One region of the Anaerostipes caccae L1-92 genome, then DNA from elsewhere that is predicted to be linked to it. Evidence: predicted binding sites of a transcription regulator. Region 1 holds the regulator's gene; the other holds the start of a gene.
The links. The regulator NrdR, encoded in region 1, represses ribonucleotide reductase genes. The targets are predictions, from matches to a motif close to CACAANATNTTGTG.
Positions count from the first base shown of each region.

Region 2: a site for NrdR is predicted at 1,376-1,389, ahead of nrdD (anaerobic ribonucleoside-triphosphate reductase). Genes of this name have one in related genera too.

Region 1 is NZ_AP023027.1:1,652,569-1,655,724, forward strand. It holds gene rsxA (electron transport complex subunit RsxA) at 1-224, shown strand, start outside; gene ANCC_RS08115 (RnfABCDGE type electron transport complex subunit B) at 238-1,032, shown strand; gene ANCC_RS08120 (YlmC/YmxH family sporulation protein) at 1,150-1,395, shown strand; gene nrdR (transcriptional regulator NrdR) at 1,502-1,951, shown strand; gene ANCC_RS08130 (YifB family Mg chelatase-like AAA ATPase) at 2,027-3,156, shown strand, end outside.
Region 2 is NZ_AP023027.1:3,531,170-3,534,325, reverse strand. It holds gene ANCC_RS17205 (GerAB/ArcD/ProY family transporter) at 1-809, shown strand, start outside; gene ANCC_RS17200 (Ger(x)C family spore germination protein) at 790-1,323, shown strand; gene nrdD (anaerobic ribonucleoside-triphosphate reductase) at 1,531-3,156, shown strand, end outside.

The DNA of each region.
Region 1 (3,156 bases):
GTGTTGCATTGAATAACGTTCAGTATGATTACAACTTTATTACCAGTGTAGTCAACGGATTTGGAGTGGCTGTCGGATTTACCATCGCCATCGTGATCCTGGCCGGTATCCGCGAGAAACTAGAATACAACAACATCCCGGAATCTTTCAAAGGAATGCCGATCACTCTTGTCACGGCAGGTCTGATGGCTATCGCTTTCTTTGGATTCTCAGGAATCATATAGGGAGGTAGCATAAATGGATATTACAGCAATTATTCTCGCGGCCGTCGTGGTCGGAGGAATTGGTTTGGTCATTGCTATTCTTTTAGGAATCGCTTCTGAGAAGTTTAAGGTTCCGGTCAATGAAAAAGAAGTAGCAGTCCGAGCAGAACTTCCCGGCAATAACTGCGGAGGATGCGGATACGCCGGATGTGACGGGCTTGCAAAAGCGATCGCAAACGGAGAAGCTGCGGTCAATGCCTGTCCGGTAGGCGGGCCTTCAGCGGCAGAAAAAATCGGTGCCATCATGGGTGTGGAAGCCGGTGATTTCGTAAAACAGGTGGCATTCGTAAAGTGTGCGGGAACTTGTGAGAAAGCATCAAATAAATACGAATATACAGGACAGATGAGCTGTGTGGAAGCGATGAATGTGCCCGGAGAAGGGCCGAAGGCCTGCTCTTTCGGATGTATGGGATTCGGAAGCTGCGCTCAGGTCTGCCCTGAGAATGCAATTTCCATCGTCAACGGGATTGCCTATGTTGACAAAGAAGCGTGCATCGGCTGCGGAAAATGTACCGATATCTGCCCGAAGGGACTCATTGAACTGGTTCCTTATGACAAGAAGCATTTAGTACAGTGTAATTCTAAAGACAAGGGAAAAGACGTCATGTCTGTGTGCAAAGCCGGATGCATCGGCTGCGGACTTTGTGCGAAGGAATGTAAGCTTGGAGCGATTACGGTAGAAAATAATATTGCTCATATTGATTATGAGAAATGTGTCAACTGCGGACTCTGTGCCAAAAAGTGTCCGAAAAAAATCATTACGGTATAATAAAGTGAATGATAAAAAGATCATTAGGCTGTATCTGACTGGAGGATACAGCCTTTTTGTCACACTTTATTTCCTGGTGCATACACTATTATAACTATTTTTCTGGGGTGGCGTTTCATGAAGTTTTTAGAGTTAAGGGAAAAGGATGTGATCAACTGCCGGACCGGAGATAAACTGGGATGTGTCATCGATCTGGAGTTTGACCCGGCGTCAGGTCAGATTTTATGCCTGATCGTTCCAAAAGCGACAAAGATCCTGTGCTTTACAAAAGGTGAGTTTTATTATATTCCATATAAGAAGATCATTCGAATCGGCTGTGACACTGTATTGGTGGATATTAATGAAAAAGAATGTTTGAAGTGATCTGGAAAAAATGATATACTTCCTTTAACGAATGGAAAATCTTGAGGCAGACGTGATCTGCCTCTCAAAAGAGTACAAAGAAAAGCATAGCCCGGGAGGTAGAAAAATGAGGTGCCCTTATTGCGGAAGTGAAAATTCCAGAGTCATTGATTCCAGACATTCGGAAGACAATAACTCCATAAGGAGAAGAAGACAGTGTGACGACTGCAGCAAGCGTTTCACGACCTATGAAAAGATCGAGACAGAACCGCTGTCTGTGATCAAAAAGGACAAGACCAGACAGATGTATGACCGCTCCAAGATCAAGGCGGGTATCGTACAGTCCTGCCACAAACTGCCTATATCCATGGGACAGATCGATCAGATCGTAGATGAGATCGAGACAAAGATCTATAATCTCGGACAGCGCGAGGTGGAGAGTTCCCTGATCGGAGAAATCGTCATGGACAAGCTGAAGGAACTGAATGAGGTGGCATATGTAAGATTTGCCGCTATATACAGAGAGTTCAAAGATGTGAACACCTTTATGAGTGAACTAAAAAAATTGCTGAAATAGTTGTAAAAATTTAGAAAATATGATAAGATACAGTATATTGTTAGCTGAGAGGCTTCCGGGAAAGAAGGAGGCTTTATGTTTTGTTCGATGCTAAGCGGCATTGTCTCAGGCGCCGCAGGCTGTATCATTCAGGTCGAAGCGGAATTAAGAAGCGGTCTCCCATACTTTACTATGGTAGGCCGCCTTTCTAATGAAGCAAAAGAATCCAGGCACAGAGTGGAATCCGCGCTGCGGGCTCTGGGCTGTCCGCTCCCTCCGATGAAAGTTACCGTTAATCTATCTCCTGCCGATATCAGAAAGACAGGAACTGCATTTGATCTTCCCATCGCAGCGGCCGTTATGGCCGGTCTCAACTATATTCCATTTACTAAAGAACCGCCTATCTGCCTCCTGGGAGAGCTGGGACTGGATGGCAGTGTCCATGGGATCAGACAGTGCCTGCCCATCATCATGGAAGGAAAAAAGCAGGGCATCCGGCGGTTTATGGTTCCCTATGATGATATGGAATCTCTTGTATATATGAAAGATGTGGAATTGGTTCCGGTAAAACATCTCTCCGATGCTGTGGACTATTTCAGAAACGGGTGTGTGCTTCCATACCATTTTCAGAAAAAAAGGATAATTCTAAACAGCCAGTGTCTTGATTTTTCGGAAATAAAAGGGCAGGCTTTCTTAAAAAGAGCTCTGGAGATCGCCGTGACCGGGAGACATCACATTCTTCTGATCGGAGCTCCGGGATGCGGCAAAACTATGGTCCTGGAACGGATTCCTTCTATTATGAATAGTTTATCTGAGGACGAATACCTGGAGGTGCAGGCTCTCTATCAGGCGGCAGGAATCCACAGGGATGCAGGGGATTTTTGCCCGCCTTTCCGAAAACCCCATTCTTCCATATCCAGAGGAGCGCTGATCGGTGGGGGAGCGGTTCCAAAAGTCGGAGAGATCACACTTGCCCACAAAGGTGTGCTGTTTTTGGATGAACTGGCACAGTTTGACGCCAAATGTATTGAAGCACTGAGACAGCCGCTGGAAGATAAGCAGATTATTTTAAACAGGCTTGGGAGAGACTATACCATGCCTGCGGACTTTTTACTTGCAGCGGCCATGAACCCGTGTCCATGCGGCAACAGCTTCACTCCGGAGGCATGCCGGTGCAGCGCGGGTCAAAAGCGGTCCTATTATCACAGACTTTCCGGTCCCGTACT
Region 2 (3,156 bases), 1.7 Mb from region 1:
TGAGATTTTTTATAAACGCTGCATTTTTTTATGCATACATGCTGCTCTTGGCCAGGGTGTTCCTGCTTCCGTATATGAATATTTACTGGATCGGGCTGCCGGTTATTTTTCTGGCTTTCCGGATGAACGGAGAGGGGCTGGACGACAGGGCAAGAGTCATGGAAGGGCTGTTCTGGTTTATTCTGATCCCATTTATTTTTATCCTTCTTCTCAGCATGACGGAGTTTTCTGTGAAACCCTTTCTGATCCGGCAGTTTGAACCGAAGAACCTGGCGGTGGGCGGATTGTATGTGCTCGCACTGTTTCATCCTATGGAACTGGTGTGGTTTTATCAGGGGCATATGAAGGAAAAGGGAATGAATAAAAAGACACTGCTCGGAATCATAATTTTATCGGCGGGAGTGTTTGCCGCCACGGCGGGAAGCCTGGGGCTTCAGATGATCAGGAGGGACCCGTTTCCGGTGATTTCCATGGCACAGAATGTAGCAATGCCAGGGGGGATCATGGCAAGGCTGGACATTTTTCTGATCGCATTCTGGATTGTTGGAGTTTTTTGTGTGCTGAGCGGATACCTGTTCTATGGAAACTGGAGTTTTGAAAACACATTTCCGGGGAAAAAGAAATGGGGCAGATGGATTTCCTACGGCGGACTGTTTTTAATCACCGGATTTCTGATCCCCATGGTCCGTCTTTGGGAAAATTATATTTCTGTGTTCCTTTTTGCTAATCTATTGCTGGGAATTTTAATTCCGGCAGTTTTGTTTTGGCTGGAACGGAGAGGAGGCACTCATGAAAAAGATCATCATTAGCCTTTTGATGGCCGCAGTCACTGCAGCGGCACTTACGGGCTGCAAAGAAGCCGGGGACATCGAGGACAGCAGTTATGTTTTGGCAATGGGCATTGAAAAGACAGAGAACGGGTATCTGATCGATTATTCCTGTGCAGATTTTTCCAAGGCTCAGGACAATCAGGGAACGAAAGTGCCGTCCAAGTCTGTGGTTTACTCAGGCAGGTCTTTTAATGAGACAAATCAAAGTTTTGAGCAAACTCAGCCGAAAAAATTAAACTTCGGGCATTTAAAGGTGATCGTATTTACCAACGGACAGATTGATGATACTATGATAGAGGAGCTTTTAGATCATTCAGAAATCGCAAAATCCGTGCTGATTCTTAAAAGTAAAAAACAGTTAAAAGAGCTTTTTTCGATCGAGAAAGATCTGCCTGTCTCATTTGGTGAATACATGGCCAAAGGCATTGAAAGTTCCCCAAAAGTGAAAAAGCCCAAGGATCTGAGCCTTGGCAGGATTTACGGCAGAAAGTGACAGAAATCAGTCTTGACTTGGATCGGATGAGATGGTAAGATGGATACATTCACACAAGATATAGTAGAATAATAGATCATATTAAACAATATATAGTAATTTGATTAAGAAAATAGCGAAGAGTCCCCTGCCTGCGGTGTCTCCTGCTTTCAGCGGGATATGCCGCAGGCAGGACGATGCTCTGGGAACAGTCAGGGAGGAGAGAGTATGATACGGGTAGTAAAGAAAGATGGAACAAAAGAAGATTTTAATATTCAGAAGGTGGTGACGGCAGTAAATAAATCCGCCTACCGTGCCCTTGTGAAATTTACGGAAGATGAGCTTGATGAGATCTGCCGGTTTGTCAATGGGAGAGTGGACGAGCTTAATAAGTCAGAAGTACATATTACGGAGATGCACAATGTAGTGGAAGGGGCTCTGGAGAGGGTAAATCCCGGCGTGGCCAAAAGCTACCGGGACTACCGGAACTATAAACAGGATTTTGTGGAAATGCTGGATGATGTGTATAAGAAAAGCCAGTCCATCATGTACATAGGAGACAAAGAGAACAGCAATACAGACAGTGCCCTTGTGTCTACAAAGCGGAGCCTGATCTTTAATGAGCTGAACAAGTCTCTGTATCAGAAGTTCTTTTTAACGACCGAAGAGATCCAGGCCTGCCGGGACGGTTATATTTATATCCATGATATGTCGGCCAGAAGAGATACGATGAACTGCTGTCTGTTCGATGTGGAGGCCGTGTTAAAAGGCGGATTTGAGATGGGGAATCTCTGGTACAATGAACCAAAGACGCTGGATGTAGCCTTTGACGTCATAGGAGATATCGTACTGAGCGCTGCGAGCCAGCAGTACGGCGGGTTTACGGTGCCAAATATTGAACTGATTCTGGAACCTTACGCGGAGAAGTCTTATGAAAAAGGCATTGAAAAGTATGAAGCCCTCGGCCTTTCCAGAGAGCGGGCGGAAGCTGAGTCATTGAAAGATGTCCAGAAAGAGTTCTGTCAGGGATTCCAGGGGCTTGAATATAAGTTTAACAGTGTTTCTTCCAGCCGCGGAGACTATCCTTTTATCACAGTGACCGCGGGAACCGGCACAGGCCGGTTTGCAAAGATGGCAGCGATCACGATGCTGGATGTCAGGAGGAGAGGACAGGGAAAAGAAGGACATAAGAAACCGGTGCTGTTTCCAAAGATCGTATTTCTTTATGATGAAAATCTTCATGGACCGGGCGGAGAACTGGAGGATGTGTTTGAAGCTGGAATCCGCTGTTCCAGCAAGACGATGTATCCTGACTGGCTGAGCCTCACAGGGGATGGATATGTCCCTGACATGTATAAAAGATATGGAAAGATCGTAAGCCCGATGGGCTGCCGTGCCTTTTTATCCCCCTGGTATGAAAAGGGAGGGGCAGAGCCTCTGGACGAGCAGGACGAGCCGGTCTTTGTGGGCCGCTTTAACATCGGGGCGGTAAGTCTGCATCTGCCGATGATCTATGCAAAGGCAAAACAGGAAAGCCGTGACTTCTATGAAGTGCTGGACTATTACCTGAATCTGATCAGAGAGCTTCACAGAAGGACCTACGATTATTTGGGTGAGATGAAAGCATCCACAAATCCTTTGGCATACTGTGAGGGAGGTTTTCTGGGAGGGCATTTGGGCCTTCACGACAAGATCAAGCCTTTGCTTGCGTCTGCCACAGCTTCTTTCGGCATCACGGCGCTCAATGAACTTCAGCAGCTGCACAACAAAAAATCCATTGCCCAGGACGGCGCATTTGCACTGGAGGTCCTTGAATATATTAACAGCCAGGTAACGAAGTTTAAGAAAGAAGAC